DNA from 2 places in the Clostridium estertheticum genome. Region 1 is predicted to be linked to the other one. Evidence: riboswitches for the same ligand, from Rfam matches in the RefSeq annotation. Region 1 holds a riboswitch; the other holds the start of a gene.
The links. Region 1 has a riboswitch for cobalamin ahead of A7L45_RS19735 (helix-turn-helix domain-containing protein). Riboswitches for the same ligand answer to the same signal wherever they lie in the genome.
Positions count from the first base shown of each region.

Region 2: it holds a riboswitch for cobalamin, as region 1 does, so the genes downstream of both, nrdD (anaerobic ribonucleoside-triphosphate reductase) here and A7L45_RS19735 (helix-turn-helix domain-containing protein) in region 1, are expected to answer to the same signal.

Region 1 covers NZ_CP015756.1:4,206,918-4,222,593, reverse strand. Annotated here, with positions in the region: gene A7L45_RS19750 (energy-coupling factor ABC transporter ATP-binding protein) at 12-839, shown strand; gene A7L45_RS19745 (energy-coupling factor ABC transporter permease) at 904-1,656, shown strand; gene A7L45_RS19740 (energy-coupling factor ABC transporter substrate-binding protein) at 1,656-1,979, shown strand; cobalamin riboswitch at 2,022-2,186, shown strand; gene A7L45_RS19735 (helix-turn-helix domain-containing protein) at 2,220-2,402, shown strand; gene A7L45_RS19730 (ABC transporter substrate-binding protein) at 2,482-3,426, shown strand; gene A7L45_RS23000 (FecCD family ABC transporter permease) at 3,443-4,495, shown strand; gene A7L45_RS22995 (heme ABC transporter ATP-binding protein) at 4,496-5,260, shown strand; gene A7L45_RS19720 (metal ABC transporter substrate-binding protein) at 5,362-6,276, opposite strand; gene A7L45_RS19715 (metal ABC transporter ATP-binding protein) at 6,439-7,122, shown strand; gene A7L45_RS19710 (metal ABC transporter permease) at 7,109-7,924, shown strand; gene A7L45_RS19705 (CobW family GTP-binding protein) at 8,121-9,113, shown strand; gene A7L45_RS19700 (permease) at 9,129-10,697, shown strand; gene A7L45_RS19695 (TIGR03943 family putative permease subunit) at 10,712-11,524, shown strand; gene A7L45_RS19690 (ribosomal maturation YjgA family protein) at 11,567-11,968, shown strand; gene A7L45_RS19685 (DUF134 domain-containing protein) at 12,098-12,544, shown strand; gene A7L45_RS19680 (Mrp/NBP35 family ATP-binding protein) at 12,658-13,485, shown strand; gene A7L45_RS19675 (NifB/NifX family molybdenum-iron cluster-binding protein) at 13,505-13,861, shown strand; partial or broken gene A7L45_RS19670 (N-acetyltransferase family protein) at 13,948-14,219, shown strand; gene A7L45_RS19665 (ArsR/SmtB family transcription factor) at 14,493-14,816, shown strand; gene arsD (arsenite efflux transporter metallochaperone ArsD) at 14,870-15,256, shown strand; gene arsA (arsenical pump-driving ATPase) at 15,335-15,676, shown strand, end outside.
Region 2 covers NZ_CP015756.1:493,234-508,909, reverse strand. Annotated here, with positions in the region: gene A7L45_RS02460 (metallophosphoesterase family protein) at 21-512, shown strand; gene A7L45_RS02455 (heavy-metal-associated domain-containing protein) at 581-793, opposite strand; gene hydF ([FeFe] hydrogenase H-cluster maturation GTPase HydF) at 1,084-2,289, opposite strand; gene A7L45_RS02445 (polysaccharide deacetylase family protein) at 2,501-3,271, shown strand; gene pssA (CDP-diacylglycerol--serine O-phosphatidyltransferase) at 3,335-3,853, opposite strand; gene A7L45_RS02435 (phosphopantetheine-binding protein) at 3,994-4,230, opposite strand; gene A7L45_RS02430 (TVP38/TMEM64 family protein) at 4,289-4,984, opposite strand; gene A7L45_RS02425 (acetyl-CoA C-acetyltransferase) at 5,299-6,480, opposite strand; gene A7L45_RS02420 (sigma 54-interacting transcriptional regulator) at 6,862-8,574, opposite strand; gene A7L45_RS02415 (ferredoxin) at 8,721-8,909, opposite strand; gene A7L45_RS02410 (DUF3842 family protein) at 9,336-9,755, shown strand; cobalamin riboswitch at 9,826-10,016, shown strand; gene nrdD (anaerobic ribonucleoside-triphosphate reductase) at 10,153-12,303, shown strand; gene nrdG (anaerobic ribonucleoside-triphosphate reductase activating protein) at 12,304-12,822, shown strand; gene mltG (endolytic transglycosylase MltG) at 12,877-13,644, opposite strand; gene A7L45_RS02390 (GtrA family protein) at 14,056-14,517, opposite strand; gene A7L45_RS02385 (carbohydrate kinase family protein) at 14,714-15,670, opposite strand.

The DNA of each region.
Region 1 (15,676 bases):
AAGGAGATATTATGAGGAAACCAATATTAAATGTAGAAAATCTATATTACGTCTACGGAAATGGAAAGGCCGCATTAGACGGTGTAAGCGTGGATATCTATGAAGGCGAGAAGATCGCTGTCATTGGCTCTAATGGATCAGGCAAATCCACATTTTTCTTGAATATAAACGGTGTATTTACACCGCAGCAGGGAAAAATCATTTATCGGGGTAATGTCGTAAATAAAAAAAATTTAAAAGATCTTCGAAAGAATATCGGAATTGTATTTCAGGATGCAGACAATCAAATAATTGCATCTACAGTTAGGGCAGAAGTTGGATTCGGGCCGATGAATTTAAAGCTTCCAAAAGAGGAAGTAATCAAGCGGGTTGAGGAGTCCCTTTCATACATGAATATATCAGATTTTAAGGATCGTCCACCGCACTATTTGAGTGGTGGTGAAAAGAAACGCGTGACTATTGCAGGAATTATTGCTATGAAATCTGAGATTATTATATATGATGAACCGACAGCATCACTTGATCCTTTAAATACAATGATGTTAGAAGAGGTTTTGGCCAAACTTAGTTCTGAGGGTAAGACGATGCTGATTTCCACCCATGATGTAGATTTTGCATACAGATGGGCGCAAAGAGTGCTTGTATTCTGCCAGGGGAAAATTATCGCAGATGGGACACCACTCGAAATTTTCCTAAACACTGAAGTTTTAAAACAGGCGAATCTAAAACAGCCAATTATGCTAGAGGTTTATGAATCACTAGTAGAGAAACACATGCTTGCGGATATAAAAGCTTATCCTAAAAGCACACAAGAATTTAAAGAAATGCTTAAAAAGTAGTTGTTTATTCTAGGTGTTTTACCGAATTAATATAAATTAGAAACAAATAAGGGGGAAAAATAAAATGAATCAAAAGGAAAAGAAAATTGTCGCTATTGTTGCATTCTTTGGAGTAACTTTTGGAATAGTTCCGGCAGCTAATGCAATGCACATCATGGAAGGGTATCTGCCACCAAAATTCTGTATTTTGTGGGGAGTTATATGCATGCCATTCTTAGTAGCAGGATACTTTTCAATTAAGAGAACATTGTCCAAAAACCGTAAATCTATCACTATTCTTGCTATGGCAGGAGCGTTCATTTTTGTGCTTTCATCTTTAAAAATTCCGTCAGTAACAGGAAGTTGTTCACATATGACTGGTACCGGACTTGGAGCAATCTTATTTGGACCTACTGCAGTCAGTATTCTAGGGATTATTGTATTGGTTTTCCAGGCAACTCTACTTGCTCATGGAGGACTAACAACTCTTGGTGCTAATACATTCTCTATGGCTATTGCAGGTCCAATCCTTTCTTATGGAATCTACAAATTATGCCAGAGACTGAAAGTCAATAAACATGTAGGCATTTTTCTTGCGGCATCATTTGGTGACATATTTACCTATTGTGTAACAAGTGTCGAGCTTGGACTTGCATATCCTTCTGCAAACGGTGGCGTTGCTTCATCAGTAGTCAAATTCCTTGCAGTATTTGCACCAACACAGCTACCACTTGCAATTATCGAAGGTATTCTAACCGTTGTTATTATTATAGGTCTTGAAACATATGCAAAATCGGAATTGACAGTTCTTGAATTCCTAAAAGGAAGTGATAATTAATGACAAAGACGAAGAAAAAAGTTATTATTTTATTAGTTATTGCTGCATTAATTGCCCTTATACCATTATTTATGTTAAAGGGTGCTGAGTTCGGTGGATCAGATGATGCAGGCAGCAAAGTAGTTTCGCAGATTACAGGTACCGATTATAAGCCCTGGGCTACGCCTATTATGGAAACTTTGATTGGCGGAGAGTTACCAGGCGAAATTGAGAGTTTACTCTTTTGTCTACAGACCGGTATTGGAGTTGGTGTTCTTTTCTTTTTTCTAGGAAGATTTGTAGAGAGAACTAAAAAAGAAAATCGGGATAATAAAACTAAGTAATTTTTTTCGGATATTCATATAATTAGTTATGTTTATAAGAATGATTTAAAATATAATTACGTTTAAAAAGGGAAGATAGGTGAAAGTCCTGCACGGTCCCGCCGCTGTAAAAGAAGAGCCTATGCACAAAAACCACTGGGAAACTGGGAAGGTAGCATGGGCAATGAATCTTAAGTCAGAATACCTTACCGTAATTATATACAATTAACTCTACGAGAGATAGGGGAGGTTTTATAATATATGGTTATAAATTTAGATGAAAAGTTTGAGTTAAATAGTTATATATCTAATATTGAGAAGCAAATCATTGAAAAAACACTTAAAAAAAACGAAAATAATGTTAGCAAAACTTCAAGGAACTTGGGCATTTCAAGACAAGATCTTCAATATAAAATGAAAAAACATAATCTAATCCTAAAATGAAAAAAGAGTATTAAATTTTATATTTAAAATGATTAGGTGGCTTATTTTTATAGAAAATTAATTATTATGGAGGTTTTTTATGTTTAAAAGAAAAAATATAATAACTATAGTTTTAGCTGTTTTTTGTTTTGTTCTAAGTGCATGTGGCAACAGTGGAGTTATTAATAATGGACAAAATACTACTAAAAAAGCAACAAGTGCTGTAACTTATCCACTAAAGGTGGTTGATTCATATAATAGAACAATTACTATTGAAAAAGAACCTAAAAGGATTATTGCAATTGCGCCAAATATAACAGAGGGAATATACGCCCTTGGTAAAGGTACAAGTCTAGTTGGTAGAAGTGATTATGATAATTATCCAGCTAAGGCCAATAAGGTTACATCTGTTGGTGATTTATTAAAACCAAATATAGAAAAGATTGTAGAGTTAAAACCTGATGTAGTAATAGCATCGACTCATTTTGATAAGAATGTTATTAAAAAATTAGAGGAGCTTAATATAAAGGTTATAGTGCTTTATGGTGAAGAAAATTTTACTGGTGTATATGATACCATGTCAAAACTTGGCCAAATTGTAAATGCAAGTGATAAAGCGTTGTCAATAATATCAGCTATGCAAAAGAAGGTTGCAGATGTAACTAAGAAGGTAAAAGGTGCTAAAAAACCTACAGTTTACTATGTAGCGGGTTTCGGTAAAAGTGGTGATTTCACAGCAGGTAAAGATACATTTATAGGTAATATGATTGATATGGCTGGTGGAGAAAATGCTGCGAAGGATGTAGTGGGTTGGAAATACAGTGTAGAAAAGCTGGTAGAAAAAAATCCTGATGTACTAATATGCTCAAAGTTGTATGGTTCGAAAAAAGGCATAGAAGCTACAAATGGGTACAAAGATTTAAAAGCAGTAAAAAGTGGAAAACTATTAGAGGTTGATGAGAATATTATTACTAGGCAGGGACCAAGACTTGCAGATGGTCTAGAAGCAATTGCTAAATTAATTCATCCTGAACTTTTCAAATAAAAGGAGTTGCTTTGCCATGACGTTTATAGAAAAGAAGAATTTTTATAGAAGAGTTTTTATAATGGGATTGTTTTTGCTCCTAATTGTAATAATTGCTTCGGCAAATGTTGGAGTGGCGGATATTTCTTTTAAGCAGGCAGTATTTATTGTAATAAGCAAAATTCCCATATTAAAAAATTTTGTGGCGTTAGATGGAATTAAGTCTACATCTGTGATCATAATGTTAAATTTAAGACTTCCTAGAATACTTTTATCATGCCTTGTAGGAGCATCACTTTCAGTAGTTGGTACTTCTTTTCAGGGCATTTTTAAAAACCCAATGGCAGACCCATTTGTTCTCGGAGTTTCATCTGGGGCGGCACTTGGAGCCACTATAACTATGGTTTTCCTTAAGAATATTCATATTTTTGGAATGAGCATGATAGCATTTAGTGCGTTTATTGGTGCTATAATAACTACATTTTTGGTATACAATATTGCTAGAGTTGGTACAAAGGTCCCAGTTACCACTCTGCTACTTGCGGGTGTTGCTCTAAATTATTTATTATCCTCGGTTATTTCATTAATGATGACATTTAACAGAGAAAACATTGAAGAGATAGTTATGTGGACTATGGGGAGCTTCTCTACAGCTAATTGGGATGAGGTGATTCTACTATTTGTTATAGTAGTCCCATCAATCCTATTTATATCAATATTTTCAAGAGATTTAAATGTTATGATGCTTGGAGAAGATAGTGCAAGAAGCCTTGGTATAGATGTAAACGGGTTTAAAAAATATATATTTGTGATAAGTACATTAATGGTGGCGGCAGTTGTAGCTGTAAGTGGGATAATTGGCTTTGTAGGGCTTATAGTGCCTCATGCTATTAGAATGATATTTGGATCTGACAATAGGATAGTCATACCATTTTCTGCACTTGGTGGAGCTATATTTTTGATAATGTGTGATACTCTCGCAAGGGTTGTAGTGCCACCTTCAGAAATACCGGTTGGAATTATTACTTCAATTTTTGGAGTCCCATTTTTTGTGTATTTATTATATAAAACCAAGAAGAAGGCGATTTAGATGATAGAAATAAATAATATGAGTTTTTCTTTTGAACAAGAAGTATTAAGGAACATTAATATAAAATTTGAAAGTGGTAAATTTTATACGATTCTAGGACCAAATGGATCTGGTAAGACTACACTTTTGAGATTACTAGCTAAATCACTCCATAGTGATAAAGGGAAGATTATTATTAATGAAAAGGAATTAACTCAAATAAAACCAAGGATGTTAGCAAAGGAAATGGCTGTGGTTTTACAAAGTACAGAGATAGAATTTGATTTCTCAGTACAAGATATAGTTCTTATGGGAAGAATGCCTCATATTTCTAGATTTTCCTCAGAAAGCGAAAAAGACATGGAAATTGCCATGAAGGCTATGAAAGCGACAAACACCTGGGAACTTAGAGATAAAAGTATAAATACATTAAGTGGGGGAGAACGACAACGAGTGGTAGTTGCAAGAGCGATTGCGCAAGAAACGGGGATAATACTTTTAGATGAGCCCATTTCACACCTAGATATTCATCACCAGATTGAAATAATGGATCAATTAAAACAATTAAATTTAAATAAAAAAATTACAATCATCGCAGTATTACATGATTTGAATATAGCGGCTGCATATTGCGATCATATGATACTAATGTATGATTGTGGAGTTTACAAAGAGGGAATTCCAGAGGAAGTATTAACAAAAGATATACTTAAGCAGGTTTATGGATTAGAGGTGTATATAACTAAGAATCCTAGAACTGCAAAGACTTTTATTATGCTTTTTTAGTATAAAAATTCTATGATCAATATAAAAAATAGCCCACAGGTTTTATCCAATAGGCTATTAATAAACATTTGGGTGCCACTTGACACATGGGTGGCACCTATTTATTTCAAACTGTTATATATCATATCTAAGTTTTCTTTCATGCACGTTAGATAATCTTTATTATCTTCTTTACTCTCTATGGTGTGTATTTTTTCAACTTTAGCACCTACTTCTTTAGCTAGAGCATCTGAAACCTTCGTGCTTACCATATCCTCAACAAATATAGTCTTAATTTTATTCTTTTTACAATAATCTGTTAGTTCTTTTAACTTTTTAGCACTGGGTTCACCTTCTGCAAAAACGCTTTCTACGCTGTTTTGCTTTAGTCCGAAGTCTCTGCAAAGGTATGCAAAAGCGGCATGGCCAGTTACAAAGTTTTTGTTACTAACGGTTTTAAATTTTTTGTTGTATTCATTGTAAAGAGTATCAAGCTTTAGAGCGAAATCATTATAATTTTTTTCATAATAAGCTTTATTAGATGAATCTGTTTTTATTAAAGCATCCCTTACATTTTTAGCTTGATTTTCTGCGCCTTTCAAACTAATCCATACATGGGGGTCATATTGACCGTGTTCTTCTTTTTCAGCTGAGTCTGTATTTTCAATTGGTGTTGAACCCTTTGATGCTTCAACCGTTATTAAATTTTTATTGTCTACAGATTTTAAAACCTTATCCACCCAAGATTCCATACCAAACCCATTATACACAAATATTTTAGCAGTACTTAAGCTTTCAAGATCCTTTGCCTTAGGCTCAAAATCATGTGGTTCGGTACCGTTAGGGATCATGGTTACTATATCAACCTTATTTTTTCCTATGGCAGTAGCAATTTCTCTCATTGCATTAAATGAAACTACAACTTTTACTTTGTTTTGAGTCTTTACAGTAGTAGTTTCTGTTTTCTTACTACCACAAGCTGTGAAGGTTACTATTGTACAAATAAGTAAAATGAATATTGACATTTTTTTAAACATTTTTATCGCTCCTTAAATTTTCTGCTTGCAAACCATTTGCATTATCACTTATAATATAAGTATAAATGGCACCTTTGTCAATAGTAATAACTTTAATTCTTTCCAAATTAGTATATTAATGCTTTGATAAGGTGACAAAACTATATAAACTGGAGGACAATTATGATTCAAATTAATAATTTATTTTTTTCTTATACAAGCGGGGCGCCCTATATTCTTAATGACATTAGTTTAACTATAAATAACGGAGAGTACCTATCGATATTAGGTGATAACGGCTCAGGTAAAAGTACCCTTGTAAAATTAATATTAAATTTTTTGTCTCCTACTAAGGGTTCTATAGTAAATTCTGATAAGAATATTGGTTATGTTCCTCAAAAGTCTGATTTTCTAAACTCACAGTTTCCTATTACTGTATATGAGATGCTTAATTGCTACAGAAAGGTATTGAAAATAAAAGATAAGACTTTAGTAACTAGGAGGTTAGAGGCTATTAATATGCTCGATTTTAAGGATTCACTAATAGGAACACTATCAGGGGGTCAATGTCAAAAGATTTTTATAGTACGTGCATTGCTAGGAAATCCTGATTTATTAATTTTAGATGAGCCATCAACAGGAATTGATGTAACTAGCCAAAAAGAGATTTATAGCTTAATTAGAGACTTAAATAAAAATAATAAGATAACCGTTATCGCCATTGAGCATAATCTTAATGCTGCTATGAGTAATTCTTCCCTTATTTATCATCTATCAAAAGGAAAGGGTCATTTATGCACGCCTGATATTTATATTAAAGAATTTTTAAAAGCAAACAAAGAGGAGGAATTTAATGTTTCAGTATAGCTTTATGCAAAATGCTTTTATGATTTCTATATTAATTTCTATACTTTGTCCATGCATTGGGTTTTTCTTAGTACTGAGAAGATACTCAATGATTGGTGATACTTTAGCTCATGCTTCTCTTGCTGGGGTTGCAATTGGGCTTCTATTTAACAAAAATCCTATAATAAGTTCATTCGTATTTACATCATTTTGTGGACTTTTAATTGAATTTTTAAGAGATTATTTTAAAAAATATGCTGAGCTAATACTTGTTGTAGTTCTGTCTTTAAGTGTTGGAATAGCTATTACTATCATGAGTTCTGGGGAATTACATGCAAATGTAAATTCATTTCTATTTGGAAGTGTATTAACTGTAACAAGAGATGATTTATATGCCGTATTAGCATTAAGTCTTGTATCAATTCTAACCTTAATAATATTATATAATAAACTTGTTATTATAGCTTTTGATGAAGAAGCAGCAAAAGTTGGGAGAATAAATGTTAAATTAATCAATTACATTTTTGCTATATTAGTTGCTGCGACAATATCTGTTTCTATGAGAATTGTTGGGGTACTGGTTTTAAGCTCAATGATTGCTTTGCCTGTTGCTACAGCAATGCAACTAGGGAAAGGGTTTAAATCGACTCTTTTATACTCAGTACTCTTTAGTGTTATAGACATACTCTTGTCACTATTTATTTCTTATTATATGAATTGTGCGCCTGGAGGCATAACTGCGTTGATTTCAGTTGCATTACTTGCATTAGTTATATTAATAAAAAAGGTAGGTTTATTATTATCAAAAAGCGTTGTAAAATAAATTGCCAAGAGATATTTTTAAATAAAATTGATAATAAATTGAATTTTTTTAACATATAATACAATATAAATGCAAATGGCTTGCATTTATATTGAATGGCAAAAATAGATATGTTTAATAAATACATCTATTTTTGTAGCACATTCTAATCTATTAAGATAATAAGTAAGATTTTACTTTTAGGAGGAATAAAAAAATGAAAACAAAGGTTGATATAATTTCAGGATTTTTAGGAGCTGGTAAAACAACTTTAATAAAAAAGCTGCTTGAGGAGAAATTGTATAGCGAAAATCTAGTTATAATAGAAAATGAGTTTGGTGAGATTGGTATTGATGGAAGTTTGTTTAAAAAATCAAATGCCAAAGTAAAAGAAATTAATTCAGGATGTATATGTTGTACTCTTAAAGGTGAATTTGGAAAAGCTATTGAAGAGGTTATAACAAAATACAAACCAGACAGAATAATTATAGAACCGTCTGGAGTTGGGAAACTCTCAGATGTTATTAAAGCATGTGATGCAGCAAAATTGAAAAATCTAATAGTGATTAATATGATTATAACGATTGTAGACATATCAAAGTATGAAACATACATAACTAACTTTGGTGAGTTTTATAAAAATCAGATAGAACATGCAAAGACCATTATTTTAAGTAGAACAGAAAAATCTGATAGGAATAAGATAGAGGCTGTTGTTAAATCAATACGTAAATTAAATAGTAAATGTAATATAGTAACAACACCGCTGGTTAGTATGAATGCTAATACTATAATAGGTGTTGCAGAGCAAAGTGACTCAGTATCAATAGAAAGACAGATAAAAAGTGCTAAGAACTTCTTAATAAATGGAATAACCTATGGAAAAGTGAGTAAAGCTGGAGAGAATAATACTCATAACCATAATGCTGATGAAATTTTTGAAGTTTGGGGAGTTGAAACTCTTAATTCATATAAGGCAGAAGAATTAAAGAAAATTATGAAGAAGATTGAAAATGATAAGGTTTATGGGTTTATTCTAAGAGGCAAGGGGATTGTTCAGAGTGATAACCAAAAATGGTTGCAATTTGATTATGTTCATGGAGAGATTGAGGTTAAGAGCATAGCCCCTGACTATACAGGGAGGGTATGTTTAATAGGAAAGGACTTAAATAAAAATAAACTTTGTAATTTGTTTAATATAACAGTATAGATGAGGTTATAATTTATGAAGATAAAAGTAGACATAGTAACTGGATTTTTAGGATCGGGTAAGACTAAACTTATAAATAATAAACTTGAAAATGAGGTTTCTAAAAGAGATATTACAGTTATAATACAATGTGAAAAGGGACAAACAAATATAGAACCCGTTATTAAAAATAAAAACCTATTCATTGAGGATGCTTACAAGGAAAATGATTTAGATAAAGAATATATAAACTATGTTATTAAAAAATATCATCCAACTAAAATTATTATAGAAGCTAATGGTATGAAAAAAATTAATAATTTAATAGAAATATTTGATTATCTTAGTATCAGCAGAAAATGTTTCATAAATGAAATAGTCCATACCATTGATGTTTCAACCTTTGATATTTTTATGAATAACATGGGTAGTATACTTATTAATCAGATTTTAAACAGTGATTTTATTATTCTAAATAATACAGGTAATTTCCATGGTGAAAAATTGAATAAAATTAAACGAACTTTAAAAAGAATAAATAAGTCTGCTAAAATAAGTAAAGGGATTTTTATTTTAGCTAAACCAAAGGCATTCAATAATGAAATATTGCTTCTAATAGCTATATTAGGGTTCGTTATAGCATATTTAGTGTATTCTATTTTTAAACCCACGGGATTTGACATTACTAAAATATTTTTACCTTGGCTAGAAAGATTTAATATAGTATTTCTGAGTATTTTAATTCAGGCTTTTCCATTTGTGTTATTCGGTGTATTTGTTTCAGCTATAATACAAGTAAATGTATCAAGTGAAAAAATAACAAATATTTTTCCTGAAAATAGGGCTTTACAATTTATTGTTGCTATATTTGCAGGACTTTTCTTTCCTGTATGTGATTGTGCCATTATACCAGTAGGCGCAAGACTTATTAAAAAGGGGGTCCCACTGCCTGCAGCTGTAACATTTATGATTGCTGCACCAATAGTAAATCCTATTGTTATTGCATCTACATTGTTTGCATTTCCTAGTCAACCTTCTATAGCGATATATAGGGTAGGGTTAGGCATTACTGTAGCATTTTTAGTTGGGGTGGTATTTATGCTTGTTCCTGAAAAAGATATTCTACCTTTGGAAAGTGTTGATGTAATAAATTGTAATTGTGGGTTTTGTAACAACAATTATAATAATAAAAAAGGTATTTTAGGAAATGTAGATGCAATATTTAATCATGCAGGTGCAGAATTTTTTCAAATAGGAAAATTTATAATAATTGGAGCATTTCTTTCTAGCATAATGCAGACTCTGATTCCAAAAGAAATGTTTGGAAACATAGGTGGAGGAACTATAATTTCACTTTTAATAATGATGTTATTTGCATTTATTCTTTCAGTGTGCGCTACTTCCGATGCATTTATAGCAAGAACTTTTGTTAATCAATTTCCTATAGGTTCAATAATGGGATTTTTAGTGCTTGGGCCAATGCTTGATATAAAGAATTTACTGATGCTACTCGGAAACTTTAAAAAAAGATTTGTTATTAAACTTGTGTTTTTAATGCTATTAATCTCATTTGAAATATTAATTGTGTTCGCAACACTATTCTAATGGAGGGGTAGATTATGGGGTTAATAAAAATCAAGAAAATAAATATAGAAGTATTATTAAAACTAGTAATATTAACTGGATTTGCATTTTTCTTTTATGACATAATAAAAAGTAAAAAAGTGCTGCTTTATGTTGCACCTAGGATTATTCCTTATATAAAGTTTGGCATTGTTGCAATGATTTCACTTTCATTATTCATAATACGTGATATATTTAAACCCAAAAGAAAAGTAAATATAAAACCGTACTTATTTTTTATTATTCCTTTGCTTATGGCTTTCATGATGCCAGAAGCATCGAGTTCAAAATCAATGTCACTTGTAGGTGCAAAAAGCGTATCGCAAATCGATAATATAAAACAGAAAAATATAATGGATAAGGGCATAATAAATAAGGATAAAATCACAGGAAACACAACTACAAAAACAAATTCTAGTAAAGTAGATGAAAAACTGGAAATGCATGATAATACTATAGTCATAAGTGATAATAATTTCGAAAAATGGACAGAAGAGATTTCTAATAATATGCTGAAATATGAAGGTAAGAAGATTGAACTAATTGGGTTCGTGTTTAAAGCTGATGGATTCAAAAATAATGAGTTTGTTCCGGCTAGGCTTATGATGACTTGCTGCGCAGCAGATTTGGTACCTGTCGGACTTTTAGCTAATTATGATAAAGCTAAGGATCTAAAACAAGATACATGGATAAAGGTTACTGGAAAAATAAAAATTTTAAACTATAACGGTGAAAAAACACCTATAATCATAGTTGAAAGTATAAAAAATACAGAAAAATCAAAAATTGAATATGTTTATCCTTTTTAAATTATTGATATCATATTTACAATGAGAGGGAATAAATAAATTATGATATATAAACGTAATAGATTATTGTATGCTGCGATGACAATGGTTGTAATTATTTTAGGATTAGGTTCAAGAAAGATGGCTAAATTTATTCCGGATTTATTGAATACATATTTGGGGGATGCTCTGTGGGCATTAATGATTTTTCTTGCTTTGGGATATATTTTTAGAGAGATGAAAACAAAGTCAGTTGCAATAATTGGGATATTATTTTGTTGCATTATTGAATCAAGCCAGTTGTATCATGCTAATTGGATAGATACTATTAGAAATACAACAATTGGAGGATTGGTACTAGGATATGGATTTTTGTGGAGTGACTTATTAGCATACAGCCTAGGAATTGGAGCCGGTGTAATTACCGAAATTTTGATCAGAGTAATTAAAAAAGATTTTCCATAGAAATTATTTTGATTTAAATATTGTTATTTGACATTGATGTTAATCAATTGTAGAATTTTATATAGCATATGCCACTGAAAACAGCATTTAAGAATTCTAAAGAGTATATGAAAAGTGAGGATAATATTTATGTCAAGACCAGTGAAAAATAGACGTGTAGAGAATTTACCCGAGTATACATACTTTGTACCAGCAGGAAGAAGAAAATGTGAAATTGAAGAAATACTCATAAAGGTTGAAGAGTTTGAAGCCATGAGGCTTAAGGACGTTGAAGATTTAAATCAGGAAGAATGTGCAAAGAAAATGCTCGTTTCAAGACAAACTTTTCAGAATATAATTGATAGTGCAAGGAAGAAGATTGCCATAGCTCTAATAGAGGGTAAAGCAATAAATATAAGTGGTGGAAATTACACAAGAAATGTATGCAATTTTAAATGTTTATCTTGCGAGAATACTTACGAAATAAAATATGAAGAAGATAGGAAGATTTGCCCAGCATGTGGATCTGAGCAAGTGACTTGCAATAAACGAAGTAGCTTTTGTCAGAGGCAATGTAACAAACACAATATTATCTGATAAATAGTTTTATAAGAGATTTTATTAAAAACATTATTGGCATTTGACAATAATGAATAATAGTATTACAATATAAATGGCATATGACAAATAAAAGAAAGAGGCGATTATGTATGGCTGAGTGTGAAAGTTGTCCGTCAAATGGTGAATGTGATAATAAAGAAACATGTGGTATAGAAAATAATCCATTAAATAAAGTTAAAAATATTATCGGTGTTATGAGTGGAAAAGGTGGGGTAGGTAAATCAACAATATCCGTTCTTATTGCACAGGAACTTAATAAAAAAGGATATAAGGTTGGTCTTATGGACTCAGATATTACTGGCCCAAGTATACCAAGGCTATTAGGTATTAAAGATGTTAAACCTTTTATGAATGAATCGGGTATTATACCGGTTAAAACTACTGAGGGTATTGATGTTATTTCAATGAATTTTTTAGTGGAAAATGAAGATGACCCAGTTATTTGGCGAGGACCAGCAGTTTCTGGTGTTGTTAAGCAGTTTTGGACTGAGGTAATATGGGGAGAGCTTGATTATTTAATTATAGATATGCCTCCTGGCACAGGTGATGTTGCTCTAACAGTAATGCAATCAATACCAGTTACAGGAATAGTAATGATTTCAACACCACAGGACTTAGTATCTATGATTGTTGGGAAAGCAGTAAATATGGCACGCAAGCTAGACATCGATATAATAGGATTAATAGAGAACATGAGTTATATTATTTGTCCAGGATGCACGGAGAAAATAAAAATGTTTGATTCAGATAACATAGACGAATTCTTAAATAAAAATGACTTAGATTTACTTGGCGAAATTCCAATGTGTAGGGAAATAGTTAATATTTCTAACAAAGGTGAATACAAGTTAAATGATGAATTAACAGAAATAGCTGAAAATATTATTAATAAAATTATTAAAAAGACAAAAAAATAAAAAGTGGAGGTAATATTTTATGAAAATAGCAATACCTAATAATGGTAGTATGGTGAATCAACATTTTGGAATGAGCAAAAGTTTTGTTATTGTTACTATAGAAGATAAAAAAGTTATAAGTACCCAAGAAATATCATCAGCTGAGCTTCAACATGAGCATCAAGGATTAGCGGATTTACTCAAAAATCAAGGAGCAACAGTGGTTATTACTGGTGGAATTGGTGGAGGAGCAATAAGTGGATTAGAGCAAAATGGTCTTGAGGTAATAAAAGGAGCATCTGGAGAATATTCAAAGGTAATTGAAGAATACATTAATGGAACTTTGGAAAATAAAGATGTAGTTTGTAATCATCATGGTGAACATCATCACCAATAAATAACAGAAAAAAGGAGCATAATGTGCTCCTTTTTTCTGTTTTACTGCAATAAAAGGATCTTGGTTTATTTGAGAAAAGTAAAAGAGTAGTAGAAGTTAGTATATATATTGGACAAAATCATAGAGGAAAGAAATAGGGAGAAATCTTTTAAAAAGTTTGATTGAATTATCAGAAGAAAATGGGTTTTGGACATTGCAGTCCGGAATTATAAGAGAAAACATTTCAAGTATAAAATTGCATGAAAAATGTGGGTTTAGGGAAATTGGAAGAAGAGAAAAAGTTGCTAAAATGAAAAATGGTGAATGGCATGATGTAGTTTTTATGGAACGTAGAAGTACAGTAATTGGAATAGATTAATCTAATCATAATAATTGTTTATAACCTGAGGTAAAAGGCAAACCATATTATCTAATATGATTTGCCTTTTATAATTATAGTATTAAATTTTTTTGAATGTCTAGGTTATTTTAAAAAAATATGGGAACACTTAATGAGAGAATGAATAGAATGTATATAGAAGAATGTAAATATAACAACAAATATATAGTTAATTATATACTAGTATATTGACACAATATAGACAAAGATGTATATTATATATAGATGAACGTGAATGTAAGGAGTGATGAAGTGAAAAACAATTATGATGATAATGCAAAAATTATTAAAGCACTTTCAGATCCTAGTAGACTTAAAATAATTGATATTTTGTCATGTGGCGAAAAGTGTGCTTGTGATATACTGGAGCATTTTGAATTTACACAGCCAACGCTATCTCATCATATGAAGGTATTAGTTGACAATGAAATTGTAAAATGCAGAAAAGAGAAACTATGGAGTTACTACTCACTAAACAATAATAACTGTAACAAACTTATATTATTTCTTATGAATCTTGTTACAGATAAAGATGAATGTATATGTAATGATAAGACTAAGTGTGAATGCAAATAATAAATAAGTAGGTGTAGCGTACGCTACACTAAATATTAAGAGGAGTGTTTTATATGAAAAAAATGATAATATTTGAACCAGCTATGTGTTGCTCAACAGGAGTTTGTGGACCAGGAGTTGATAGACAACTATTAAGGGTTTCTTCGATAATAAATAATTTGAAAAACAATGGTATTTTAGTTGAAAGATATAACTTGTCTAGTAACCCACAGATGTTCGTTGATAATAAAACAATAAATAAAATGTTAAATGAATCCGGAGTAGATATACTTCCAGTTACAATGGTGGACGATGTTGTTGTAAAAACAAAGATATATCCAACGGACGAGGAGTTTTCAAGTTTATTAGATGTGCCAGTAAGTTCACTAAAATCAGTTATAAAAAAACCATCTATAAAAAAGACATCAAAAGGCTGTGGTTGTGATGGTGGATGTTGCTAATACTTACATTTAAAGAAAACGCATTACAAAATAAAATACAGAAATAGAATAAAAATAAAACGGGAGGTGTTTAATAACATGGAAATTTTTAATCCAGAAAATATTAATCTTACAAAATATTTATTTTATACAGGTAAAGGTGGTGTAGGAAAAACCTCAACAGCTTGTGCTACTGCGGTTAACCTTGCTGATAGAGGGAAAAAAGTGCTGCTTATAAGTACCGACCCTGCATCAAATTTGCAGGATGTTTTTAATACAGAACTTACAAATAAGGGTGTTCCAATTAAGGAAGTACCAAATCTTATTGTTGCTAACCTTGATCCAATTAAAGCTGCTGCTGAGCACAGGGAAAGTGTAATTGCACCTTATCGTGGCAAATTACCCGAGGCTGTTCTTAAAAATATGGAAGAACAGCTTTCT
Region 2 (15,676 bases), 1.0 Mb from region 1:
ATACTAAAAGGTGATGAAATATGAAAATTGTGATATTATCTGATACACATGCAAAAAAACATAATGATAAACTTTTCAAATTAATAGACAATTTATTTAAAGAAGCTGATATGATAATTCATGCAGGTGATTATATTTCACCCAGCGTTGTATCAAAATTAAAAGAGCATAAGAATTTCGTTGGAGTATGGGGAAACAATGATAAACATTATATAAGAAGTATATTAAATGAAAAAGAAATATTATCCATAGAAGGATATAGAATTGGTCTGTATCATGGTCATGGCACCAGCAAAAATACACTAAACACAGCATATGATAAATTTGTTAGTGATAAGGTAGATATAATAATCTTTGGACACACTCATCAACCACTAATACTCACTAAAAGTAAAGTGCTTATGATTAATCCCGGTTCCCCCTCCTGCAAAAGACGTGAGCCATGGTATTCTTATGTTGTTTTAGAAATTGAAAATAAAAAAATAGACGTCCACTTAAAATTTTTCAGTTGATATTATAAGTTCTACAACTTTCAATTTAGAAAAATCCTACCATACTTATAATGGTAGGACTTTTTATGTTAATATTCTTCAACTTCAGTAACTTCATATCCAGCTTCTTCAATAGCTTCTGAGATATCATTATCTGTTGTTTCATCTTCAAATTCTGCCATTGCAAATTTTTCTTCTAAATCAACTTTTACTTTAGTAGCACCAATATCTAATAATGCTTCCTTTACATGACTTACACAATGTGAACAACTCATTCCATCAATATATATTTTTTTCTTCATTTAAAATTCTCCTTTCAATTGTTTAGATTGCATTCTTATATATTTAAATTTAAATTTATATATTTAAATTTATAATTATATTCTCATTAAGTTAACTTAGTTTTATATTAGTCTCTTAAATACCATTTGTCTATATGTATTTAATAAAATCCATATTTAACTAATAATATATGCTTTTATGTTTCATTTTACTTATTTTGTAATTGCAAACAAATTGTAGCATATTAAGTATCACTATTCAAGTTTTTAAATACTTTATTTATTTTATTATTACTATTCAAAATAAAGTTCTATTCAAAAGCACTTAGCACCCTATCTAATATACCATTAATGTGAGCTATAGCTATACCAAAATTGGTAATAGGTAGTTCAACTATATTAGCTTTTCCAATCCTTGACATTAATTGTTGTCTATTAAACATACAAGCTCCACAATGAACTATTAACTTATACGCGCTTAGGTCTTCTGGAAAACCACTACCCGCACAAACTGTTATATCTAGATTCCCACCGACCTTCTCATTAAGCCATTTGGGTAGTTTCTCTCTACCTATATCACCCTCAAGTGGATGATGAGTACATGCTTCTGCTATGAGTACCTTATCTCCTGGTTTCAATGTATCAATAGCTCTTGCCCCTTTAACTAAGGTATCTAAATCTCCCTTGTACCTCGCCATAAGTATAGAGAATGAAGTAAGTGGTACATCTTTTGGAATAATAGAATTAACTTTTTTAAATACCTGTGAGTCTGTAATCACCAAATCCGGTTTAACCTTTAGTGCAGCTAAAATATCGCCTAGTTCACTATCCTTTACAACAAGAGCCATAACATCATTATCAAGTAGGTCCCTTATAATTTGAACCTGTGGCAATATTAGTCTTCCTTTTGGTGCTTGAATATCTTGTGGAGCTACAACTAATACTATTGACTTTGGTTTTACTATGTCACCTACAATTGTATTTTTCTCAAAATCAGCTGGTGCAGCATCCATAATTGCTTTTTTTAATTCATCAATATTAATTCTGTCTTTAGCACTAACTTTAACAAAATCTATGCCTATCATCTTTTGGATGCTGGCAAGTTGGATCTTCCCTAGCCCTTCTCCATTTTCATCGATTTTATTTATAACTCCTACTATAGGTATTTTTCTATTTTTTAAATCTTCATACCATGCTTTTTCAATTATTAAATCCTTCTCATTACCATCTATAACCAAAATAGCTAAATCTGTTTTATCCATAACTTCCTTAGTTTTTTTGATTCTAAGTTCACCTATTTCTCCATCATCATCAAGTCCTGCAGTGTCTATAATCACAACTGGTCCTATTGGAAGTAATTCCATCGCCTTATATACTGGGTCCGTTGTAGTTCCTGCTAAACTAGAAACTAATGCAATGTCCTGATTTGTAAGTGCATTAATTAAACTTGATTTTCCCACATTTCTTTTTCCAAATATAGCTATATGAAGTCTATTAGAATTTGGTGTTTGCTGCATACTATATGCCTCCTCTTTCTTCTTTTGAAATTGGTTTTATTTCTCTACACAATCAGAAAATTCTAGGCTTATTATATATCGTAATTATATAAAATTCAAGCATCAATTAATAGTAAATAATGTCTCATATTTTGATTTTACTAATATACTGTTTTAATAGATTTTTCTTTGGGTATACTAATATCAACAAAAACTAAAGGTGAGTGATACTATGAATTTCATGAAAAAAAGTATTCCTATAATTTTTACAACAACTATTATTTGTTTCTTATTAGTCTATAGTTCAAATGCAAATAGTGCTCAAAAAAGCATCCAAACATTTAACCCATCTAGTACTTCATTTAAAGATGGTGGAAACATTCCTACTTCTAAATTTGTATATTTAACTTTCGACGATGGACCTACGTACGTTGTCACAGATGCACTATTAGATGTATTAAAAAGTGAAAAAGTTAAAGCTACCTTTTTTATAGTAGGAAAAGAAATTGAAGGAAAAGAATCTATCCTTAAGAGAATATATACTGAAGGTCATAGCATAGGTCTTCATACTTATAGCCATGATTTCAAAAAAATATACCTAAGTTCAGATAAATTCATTGACGAGATGGAAAGAACTTCTAATAAAATTCAAGAAATTACAGGTTTCACTTCTAAGATTATTAGGTTCCCTGGTGGTAGTTCAAAGCGCTTAAATTCACTTACTTTAGAAAAACTTCATAAAAAAGACTTTAAAATATATGATTGGAATGTGGATGCAAGTGATGGCATCAACCCTCATTTAAGTGTTGCGAAACTTATTAAAAATACAAAAATCATTAGAGGTAATGAAAACATAGCTATAATACTTATGCATTGCAATTCTAATAATAAAAATACTGTAAAATCACTGCCAAGCATTATAAATTATTACCTTAATTTGGGTTATGAATTTAAAACTATAACTAAAGATACACCAGAATATTATTATAAATTTAAGAATTAAAAAAACCTCACTTTGCGGTGAGGTTTTTAATATAATTGCACTAAAAATATTTTGCTTACATTATTATTGCTTTTTAAATTTAAATTTACTTACCATTAAATATGATAACAGAACCATTAAAAACATTGTAGGACCTAAATTTGACGCTCTATTAAACATAAAGAATGCATACAACGCTAAAAATGTACCTGTAACAGTGATAGGAATTCCTGAAAATACTCCATCAAAATCTGTAATATTATATTTTGCAAGTCTATATGCTCCTGCTACTGGAAATACTAAAACCATCAAATACCCAATTGGTCCAAGTCCTGCAAAATTATAAATGCTAAATATTAATATAGAAGGTGCAACACCAAAAGATACTAAATCACATAATGAATCTAGTTCTTTGCCGAGTTCTCCATCTACATTTAAAAACCTAGCTATTTTCCCATCATATCTATCAAATATTCCTGCTAAAAGAATAAATATCGCTGCTAATTTATAATTGCTGTCAAAACTCATAAGTATAGACAAAATGCCACAAGACATATTGCTTAAGGTGAAAATGTTAGGTACCGCATTCTTAATTTTTACCATCTTTTTTACCATCTATATCACTCCTATCATTATATAATTATAACATAATGTTGGCAGTTATTCCTTAGTATTATATAACATTAATATTAAATTAACCTTAAATTTTGTTAATCTTAATATAAGCTATGCTCTTTTTCATTCTATTTTAAATCAGAGCGAGATTGAAGGTATTCAATAATTTTGTTCGGAGTTTCTATATCTTTTCTTTCCATAAGCGCAGGATCAAGTTTAACACTAAAGTTATCTTCTATCGCTACAATAAGTTCAATTATCCCTAATGAATCCAATCTTCCTGTGTCAAATAAATTCACATTGCTTTCTTCTCGTAAATCCTCACCAGTAATTTCTTCGAGTATACCATAAATTAATTCATTCATATAAATTCCTCCATTTAATTAAATTTTTATAACTTATCATATATAATTTAATAAAAGCCTATGATAAATTACACTGCTCCTCAGAAACTTTTTTTATAATTTTATCCTTATATAATATTCCTAGAATAACAAGCAATACTGATGCCGCAACTAATGCAATGGAAAACATGTAATTTCCATGATGAATATTTGAACCAATACACACAACTGCTGCAGTACCAGGTAATCTACCTACTAGTAAAATCATAAAGAACTTCAATGATTTTATAGGTGTTAATGCTGCCACATATATTAAAATGTCTTTCGGCATTCCTGGAACTATAAACATAACAAACATAACAATGGGAAATTTCTTACTACTTATTATTTTCGTCAACCATTTAGTACTTGTACGTTTCACTATTTTTTCTACAAAAGAAAATGCTATAAACCTAGTGAAATAGAAAATAATTATGCCCCCAAGCATCATCCCTAATGTTGAATAAAAGGTCCCTAATACGCTACCATAAATATATCCACCTGCTACCTGAATTACTTCACCTGGAATTGGCGCAACTACCGTTTGTAGTACTTGGAAAGATAAGTATGAAATTATTCCCCAATTACCCATTGAAACAATATATCTTCGAAATTTCTCAGGAGATACGGTTATTTCTATAATCCACGGTAGGTATCTAAATACAACTATAATTGATATGATAGCTAGTAGCAATACTACTAACTTCATATTCAACTTGTTTTTCAAATGCTTCATGTCATCCTCCCATTTTTAATATATTTGACAGCAGCATATTATCCTATAACATTATTAACCATTAAAAATTCAATTTACATTATTAGTCGAATATATACTCATACCCATAAACTTTAGTTAAAACTACCTTATAAACAATATTCTAACATATTTCTATTATAAATTCTATATATCTACTTTTTATAACCTAATTATAAACAATGTATAAACTTTTTTCTAATCTCATTTCATAAAATATACAACTGCCAAAGAAAAAAGGTGCCTCTGAAATGATTTTTCAATCATTTCAGAGGCACCTCACATTATTCTACCTTCTATTTTCTTTCAACAATAATTGCAGTTCCTTGACCGCCACCTATACATAATGTAGCAAGTCCTGTTTTAGAATCTCTTTTTATCATTTCATATATTAATGAAATAAGTATTCTTCCACCTGAAGCTCCTACTGGATGACCTAGTGCTAAAGCTCCACCATTAACATTTACTATTTCTGGATTTAAGCCTAAATCTTTAGCTACAGCTAATGATTGAGAAGCAAATGCTTCGTTAGCTTCAACTAAATCTAAATCAGCTACAGTAAGTCCTGCTTTTGCTAACGCTTTTTTGCTTGCTGGAACTGGACCATAACCCATTATCTTTGGATCTACTCCTGCTGATGCATATGATTTTATTGTAACTAGAGGTTTAAGTCCTAATTGATCAGCTTTATCTTTTGACATTACTATAAACATAACAGCACCATCATTTATTCCTGATGCATTAGCTGCTGTTACAGTACCATCTTTCTTAAATGCTGGTTTTAATTTTCTTAATTTTTCTATAGATGAACCAAATTTTGGAAATTCATCAGTATCAAATGTTATTGGATCCCCTTTTCTTTGAGGAATTACCACTGGAACGATCTCATCTTTAAATTTGCCACCCTTTATAGCTGCTTCAGCTTTATGTTGACTTTTTAAAGCAAATTGATCTTGGTCTTCTCTAGTGATGTTCCATTGTTCTGCAATATTTTCTGCTGTCATTCCCATATGATAGTCATTAAATGCATCCCAAAGAGAATCTTTAATCATAGTATCAACTACTTTACCGTCTCCCATTCTTGCTCCCCATCTATTGTTTGGAAGTGCATATGGAGCGTTGCTCATGCTTTCAGTTCCACCTGCTAAAACTACTTCTGCATCTCCACACATTATAATCTGTGCAGCTAAACTTACAGCTCTAAGTCCTGAACCACAAACTTTATTTATTGTAAGTGCTGAAGATGAAATATCTAATCCTGCTTTTATAGCTATCTGCCTAGCAACATTTTGTCCAAGTCCTGCCTGTATTACGTTACCGATTATAGCTTCTTCTATTAATTCTGGTTTAACTCCTGATCTTTTTATAGCTTCCTTAGCTGCAACAGTTCCCATTTCTACAGCTGATACTTTTGATAATCCTCCACCAAAAGATCCTATTGCTGTTCTTGCTGCTCCTACAATTACTATTTCTTTCATATGTAACCCTCCATTAATTTATTTATTTAATTTATTATTAACATATAATAGGAATTTTATATTTATATCTTCCCATATATATAATACTAGCAATTTTCATGCCAAGTTGTCGATCCCCCACAAACCTCACTATAGCAACTTATTTCTTTATAGCAAAATTAAATGTAGCCCTTAGTGTAAACTAAGTTTACACTAATACTTATATAAATTTATCTTGTTTAAGCTTGTTAATATTATAACCTATTTGTTAAAAAAATCACTTAAAGTATTTTCAATGCATTGATATAACTATGTATTTAGTTTATCCAATAATTCTAGTTTACAATGCATGTACTATTTTTCATAAAAAAATAGTACGTGTAAACAAAGTTTGCATGTTTACTATTGTGGATTAGTCGATTTTATTAAATTATATCGGTTTAATTTTTTATATAATCCAGCTCTACTAAGCCCCAATATTTTTGCTGCTTCTTTTTTATTTCCACTGGTATCTTTTAAACATTCCATGATTATGTCCTTTTCAATCCTTTCAACAACATCTTTCAAATAATTGTTTTCCAGCGAGTACTTCTTACTTTTACTCTTAATTATTTTTTCCGGCAAATGCTTTGGCATTATACAAATATCCTCATCAAGCAAATTAATAGCTCTTTCTATTACATTTTCAAGTTGCCTTATGTTCCCAGGCCAACTATAAGCTTTCAAAAAATCAATAGCTTCCCTAGATATACCTTCAGATTTAACATTATATTTTTTACATATTTTTATCAAAAGCTTATTTGCCAATTCCTCAATGTCTTCTCTTCTTTCCCTTAACGGCGGTAATCTTAAATGCATAACATCTAACCTATAATACAAATCCTCTCGAAACTTTCCATCATTAATTAACTGTTCTAAAGATTTATTGGTAGATGCTATAATTCTTACATCAACCTTAATAGCATCGTTTCCACCAACCTTCACGAGTTCCTTCTCTTGAATAACCCTTAAAAGTTTAACTTGCATATTCATAGGCATATCACCTATTTCATCTAGTAGTATGGTACCACCATTTGCATATTCAAACTTGCCTTTTCTACCTGATTTTTTTGCTCCGGTAAACGCCCCTTCTTCATAGCCAAACATTTCTGACTCAAAAAGCTCTGCTGGAATAGCCCCACAATTAATTTTTACAAAAGGTTTTAAACATCTTTTGCTATCATTATGAATAGAATGTGCAAAAAGTTCCTTACCAGTCCCACTCTCTCCAGTAATTAAAACGTTTGAATCTACCTTAGCAACTCTTTTGGCAAGGACCATTACTTCTTGGCTTTTATCACTGCCTCCTATAATATTATTAAAAGTATATATTGCCTTTTGATCTGTACTTAATTCATTTTTACAGCCTTCAGCTTCTTTATCCATAAGACATAATTTGTTACTTAGTATTTTAAAATTGCTCAAATCCTTAAACATTACTTTCCCAATTGCACCAACAACTACACCATCTTTTATTATAGGGACTCTCATAGAAATCATCCTATGCCCATTTACTTCTTGAATTTCGCCAACTTTTTTTTCGCCAGTCCTTGCTACTATATGTAATTTTGTATTTTCTATAACTTCAGTTACATGTTTCCCCTCTGGATTTTGGCAATTAATAAACCTTTTATATTCATCGCTCATCATAGTTATTATTCCATTCTGATCCACTACAACTATGCACTCATTAACAGTATTAAAAATTGTGTTTAACATCTCTTCCTGCACCCTACCATCATCTTGCACATTCATTAGTAGATCATTTTGATTATCCTCATGAAAAACTTCAAACGCACCAATAACTTCACCGCTTTGAGTTATTAATTTACGAGTGACAATAAATTTGCCATCTTTTTTGTTTACCTGGGCCTCTCCATTTTCAATTATACTTATTAATTTACTAGAGGAGAGTACATCTAAAATATATTCTCCTATGCTATTATCTGCATCAATTTCAAACATTCTTTCAGCAGCATTATTAATTATTTGAATAATGCCTCTTTTATCTATAACAACAATACCTTCATTAATGTTGTTCATAACTTCATTATAATAATCACTAATTACATCCATTTGTCACCTTCCTAAAGCCTTATAACTTAATTATAAAGTTGATAGTTTTTTTTATCAAGATATACTTAAAAATAGCGAGAATTTTTTCTCGCTATTTTTAAGTATATTTTATTTTTTTATCGATTATTTACTAATTATTAATTTTTCTACTCTACTGTAATTGCATTAACTGGGCACTGTTCCTCTGCCTCTTTAGCACTATTTAATAATTTTGCTGAGATCTCACCTTTAGATGCCTTTGCTTTTCCATCGTCATCCATCGTAAAAATTTCTGGACATATTTCAGGACATAACCCACATCCTATACACGTATCCTTATCAACCATTGCTTCCATTAAAATCACTCCTTAGGTCAAATTTTATTTAAATAACTACTATATATATTTCCACAATGATATAGTAATATACTTACCTTTAAAAATAAGTAACAATAGTTACCAAACAAAATCACCTTCTAGCTAACCTCATTCTTCAGTCTTAACGGATCTTATTTTATTATTTATTATAATTAACTTCAAGCTATTTAAAGCTACTTCCAATAATTCGTGTCGAATATTGTGATCTAACTAAAAATATTGTTTCTTATTGATAATAAGGTAATATGATTTAATATAAGTGTTTGAGACTGATATTGAAATTTCATGATATAATATTTAAAACACATTTATACAATTTAGGCGGGAAACTATAATTCTAAAAAAGCTATATAGAAACCTTAAAGCATAATTATCACTATCCTATATTTTTTTGGAGGTATTACAATGAAAATTGCTGTAATAGACGCTCAAGGAGCAGGTCTTGGAAAAACAATTATAAAAAAAATTCATAAAGAAATTGATCTTAATATTTATATTATCGCACTTGGTACAAATACATTTGCTACCTCTAATATGATGAAATCCGGTGCAAATTTAGGTATAAGCGGAGAGGATGAAATTTGCTCATTTTGTTCTACAAATAAAGTTGATAGTATAATTGGGCCAATTGGCATGATTTGTAGTGGTGGCATAAAAGGAGAAATCACTCCTATGATTGCCTCATCAATATATAATATGGATTGTACTAAATATATAATTCCACTGCAAAAACATGGTATTTACATACCAGGAACAAGAAATCTTCAAATAAAAGATATTATTGACGACATTATTATCGATATAAAAAGTAAAATAAAACTATGATAGTAATATATAAGGATTGATTTAATTGATAACATGATATAAACTATAATTAAATCAGCTCCAAGCGAGCTACAATATTATAATTATGAGTAACTAAAGTATATATTACCTTAGTTTAAAAGGGAAGACAGGTGTAAATCCTGCGCGGTCCCGCCGCTGTAAAAGAAGAGTCCTTATATAAAATGCCACTGGGAAACCGGGAAGGCGCAATGGGGACAATGATGCTTAAGCCAGAATACCTTTCCATAATTACACACAATAGCTCTACGAGAGATGGAGAGGTGCTAGCAATATCTTTTTTTAGTTGCGATGATTTTAAGTCTCTTAACTTAATAGTTAAGGGACTTTTAACGTTTTAGAAAATATTTATAGAAAATGAAATACACGGAGGTATTATATGCAAGTAATAAAAAGAGATTCGAGAAGAAAAGAATTTATTCCCGAAAGAATATTAACAGCAGCTGGAAAAGCTTTTATAGAAGTATACGGGAAGGAAGATAAGAGTTTTAATAATCTTGTCTTAACAAGGGTACTTGAAACTCTTAATCAAAGAGGAGAAACTATAATTCCAATAGAAGAAATACAAGATATAATAGTTGATCAAATAAAATTATTAGATAATAAAGTAGCCCTAGCCTACATAAGTTACAGAGAAGAAAGAACTTTTGAAAGAGATAAAAAAGGAGAATTAGATAAAGAAATAGATAATATAATTAATGCAGTTTCAGAGCAGACTAATTCGAATGGAAATCTTGATGGAAGCAAAATTCAAACTATAAGGGCCTTAATTTCAAATGTTGTAGGAAGCAACTATAGTCAAAGACATAAAATACCTAAAAAATATTTGAAAAAACATAAAAAAAGTATATATATACATGATGAAACTTATTTTGGTTTACCACTTTTCAATTGTTGCCTCGTTGACTGGATTAGTATGTTCGAGAATGGATTTGACCTAGGTACAACACTTATAGGAACACCAAATTCAATTGAGACCGCAATAAATGTATTATCTCAAGTTGCGAGTCATATATCAAGTAATACATACGGGGGAACTACTTTCCCAACTTTAATAACAGGACTTACTCCTTATGCAGTTAAAAGTTTAAACAAACACAGGATTGTTGGAGAAAAATGGATTGGCGATCCTCTTAAAATAGAAGAATATGCCTGGGATAGATTAGGTAAAGAAATAGAAGATAGCATGCAATCACTTGAATATGAAGTTCAAACATTAATGACAAGTCGTGCCGAGACTCCATTTTTAACACTTGGTATAAATAATGTAGATTTGAATGCTAGTGAAGAGGATCAAAAAATTCAAAAAATGATAACTGAGGCTATATTAAATCAAAGAATTAAAGGATTAACCGGTGGTGTAACCCCTGTATTTCCTAAGCTAGTATATCAAAACACAAAGGGAAATAACCTTAATCCCGGCGATAAATACTACGACTTATTTAAATTAGCGGTTGTATGTAGTGCACATAGACAATACCCTGATTATATTAATACTGATAAAGCAATTGAAGTTACAGGTGATTATAAGGAATGTATGGGATGTAGATCTTTCCTCGGAAGTTATTTAGACGAAACAGGTAATTATAAAACCGCTGGAAGATTTAACTTTGGAGTAATATCAATAAATCTTGTAAGACTTGCAATTGAGGCAGATAGAAATGAAGATTCATTTTTCAAATCTCTACATGAAGCCTTAAATGATTGCAAGGATTTATTAATGATAAGATATGATATACTAAAAAATGTTAAAGCAAAACAAGCACCTATATTATATATGAGTGGAGCAATTGCTAAATTAAATGCAGAAGATACAATAGAACCACTACTTAATAATGGATATGCTTCAGCATCTATTGGGTATGTTGGATTACATAATTGTTTAACCGCACTTTACGGCAAAGGACTAAATGATAGAACTGAAAAAACCTCTAAAAGAGCAACTAAAATCATGAAATATCTCAGAGATTATTGTGATGAACAAAAAGATAAAACAAAAATAGGATTTAGTTTATATGGCTCTCCTGCTGAGACCCTTGCAACAAAATTTTGCGTAGAGGATGTAAAAGATTTTGGAGTTATAGCTGGCGTAAATGACAATGGCTATTATGAAAATTCATTCCATTATCCGTCCAACGAATTAATATCACCCTTTGATAAATTAGATTTAGAATCAGAATCATCTTCTTTATCTTCAGGCGGTGCAATATCATTTGTAGAACTAGGAGATATGACTAAAAATTTAGTGGCACTTGAGGATATCATAAGATACTCATATGACAAAACACACTTTCTCGGAATATCATCAATAAGTGATAAATGTTTAAAATGTGGATATACAGGAGAAATGTTTACAAAAGAGAATAGCGATACAGAGTTTGAATGTCCTGTATGTAAAAATGACGATAAAATGTTATTAAGCATAATAAGAAAGCTTTGTGGATACCTTGGGAGCATCTTCGAAAGACCTGTAGTTAATGGAAAAATGAAGGAGATTAAAAACAGAAAGAATAATAAAGGATGTAATTAAATGAATTATGCTAGTATTTTCTTTGATGATACTGTAAATGGCATAGGATTTAGAACCTCATTGTTCGTTAGCGGATGTGCTAAAACCCCTCCTTGCAAAGGATGCTGGAGCCCAGAGGCAAGACAATTTGATTATGGAGTGCCTTTTACCAAATATGTTAAAACTTCTATTCTAGAAAGCCTTAAACACCCATATGTAAAAGGATTATCAATACTCGGAGGAGAACCTATGGATAATCTTTGCGGTGGAGCTTTACTTGATTTAGTAAAAACAATAAAAATAAATTTCCCTCACAAAACTATATTTTGTTGGAGTGGCTATACTTTTGAAGAACTTATTAAAAATCCTATAAGGTTAGAGTTTCTACAATATATAGATATGTTAAGAGATGGTGAATTCATAGAAGGTCTTAAAGATATTACTCAATATTTAAGTGGTTCCAAAAATCAAAGAATGATAGCAGTTAGGGAAAGCCTAGATCAAAATAGAATTATAAAATACAGTGTTTTAGATAATTAAGATAATATAAAAATCCACAAGATGAAGTTTACATTCAACTTGTGGATTTTTTATTTATTTTATATATTTAGCCACATTTTTAATGTGCTCCGCGTATGTTATAGAAAATACATGTTCATCAGTTTTATTATTTAATACATAAAAAATATAATTTGTCTTCTCAGGATGTACTGCAGCATTTATCGACTTAATTCCCGGATTACATATTGGCGATGGAGGCAATCCTTTATTTAAGTAGGTATTATAAGGTGATTTTACTGCTAAGTCCTTATTATACAGCTTTTTTTTATCTCCAACTATATATATTATTGTCGCATCTATTTGAAGTGGCATCTTTTTCTTTAACCTATTTTTAATAACACTTGCTATCTTTGTTCTATCTACATCTTTCCCTGCTTCTTTCTCAACTAAAGAAGCTTCTATTACAACATTTCTTATATTAAGTTTGTTTTCAGTTATGTAGTCTTTATTAGATTTCATATTAAACTCAAAAGTATTAAGCATTTTTTTTATAATTTCTTTGCTCGTTGCACCCTTTTGAAAAGAATATGTAGCAGGGAATAAAAAACCGTCTAACTTATGTTTATCATTTGGCACATCTTTTAAAAACCAATAATTATTATCTGACCAATTTTCAACTTCCTTTATAAAAGCCTCTTGCGTAACTAATCCTGACTTTTGAAGTGTCTTACCTACTTCTTTATACGTATATCCTTCTGGCACCGTAACTTTTACAACATTAGTTTTTTTGTATAAAATATTGCCTACGTTCAATATTCCAAATGCTGCTATAATAAAAACGATTAATACTAAAAATTTCATTCTAAATTTCATAATTTTAAGGTTCATACTCACCTTAACTAATTAAGTTGATAAAACCTAATTTCAACTCCTTTTTCTTTTTAAATGTATATTATAGTCTCTTATTTATTCAATTTACCCTCCATAATTTTTAGTTCTTTAAATATTATACCATTTTGACACAATATAAGTATTTAACTTATAAAATACTTTTATGTTATTTTTTTTCCTTAATATAAGTTTAAGTTTTAATACCCCAATCTTTATCCCACAGAAATCCAAACAAAATTAAGCCATTCTAAATCAATATTTAGAATGGCTTAATTTTACAAGTGATTTCATTAAATTTGTTCTCCTATTCACTTTGCTATTAACTTTCTATTCCTGGGGCTACTTCTTTATATATCTTTGCTTTATAAATTCAAATGAGGTTCAAGCTATTCCATTGGTTCCAGATGAAGCTTTGACAGTTGTACCAAAAACCCAAAATCTGTATCCTAAAAAATTAACAACCTGAGCTAAAACCATGGAAATAATTTTTGCAATTAAAGGATTCATGGAATTGTTGCTAAGTAAAATACTCATACCTAATAAACTTATACCTAGGGAAGCTGAATTAACAACAGCGAACTGAACAATCTCTTTTGTCGTTTTTTTACTTGTTTTCGTATCATTAAAAGTCCAAAATTTATTTAAGAAGTAACTATTTAACGTACCACCTAAATATGACACTATTTGACTTATAACATAGTTAACACCCAAAATACTATTAAGGACAGAAAATATTCCAAAGTCAATTACAGTATTTAATCCACCTACAAATCCAAACCTTAAAATATGTGTAAGTTTTTCATTGTTTTTTAAATTATTGTAAATATTTTCAAAAGTAATCATGTGCTTCACTCCTTCTTTAATCCTATATTTATATACTAACAAAGAAATGTATCAAGATTAGCAAATAATTATGTTAAAAATATGTTAGTCGTAACATAATTCCCTTATTATCGTTAAATAAATGACTATACACGAAAAAAGGTTACTATAAAAAAACAGTAACCTTTTCTTCGCATGTCATAATTTAATATTATACCTATAATTCATAAATATTTTTTATTTTTTCTATTGAAGGTAACTCAACTACTGCACCCAAAAACCTAAGTTTATAAGCACTAACTGCTGATGCTAAATAAAGAGATTGCTTAACTGTATAACCCTTTATAATTGCTGCATAAAAACCCGACCAAAATGCATCTCCCGCACCTGTTGTATCAACTACGTCGCTAGCTAATGTAGGTATTTTTATCTTTTCATTACCATTTGAAACAACAGCCCCACCTTTACCAAGAGTCATTATTACAAGTTTTGCTCCTAGCTCTAAAAATTTATCAATTTGATTGTCAATTGTATCTTTACCAAACAATCTTTGTGCATCATCCTCAGATGGTTTTATTATGTCTACATACTTAATAATTGATTTTACATATTCTATGCCATCATGACCTCTTTCCCATATCATACGATGATAATTTGGGTCAAACGCAATAATAATTTTATTCTTTCGGGCTATTTTAATAATTTGCTCCATAGTATTTCTAAATGGTTGCATTGATAATGGCCAACAAGAGAAATGTACAATCTTTGTCTTTTTTATTGTTCCCTCCAGTTCTTCGCTATAATGTACTTTGAAATCAGCATTTCTATAGAATATAGGTACCGGAGTTCCTATGCTTTTTGTTATCAAAACAATGCTAGTTGGATAATCAACTTGCTTTACCATACTGGTATTAATATTATTGTTCTTTAAGTGTTGCATTAAAAAGTCTCCCAAACCATCATTACCTACAGCACTTACAATTTGAGACTTTATTCCTAGTTTCGTTATATTCATTGCAATGTTTGCTGGAGATCCTCCAAAATACCTTTGGTAATCATTACTTTGGAAGTTATTACTATATTCCTTTGATATCATGTCTATAAGTAACTCACCTACTGCTAATACATCAATTTCCTTATCATAAAATTCTATTTTCTTATTAAAACTTATCATATTAAT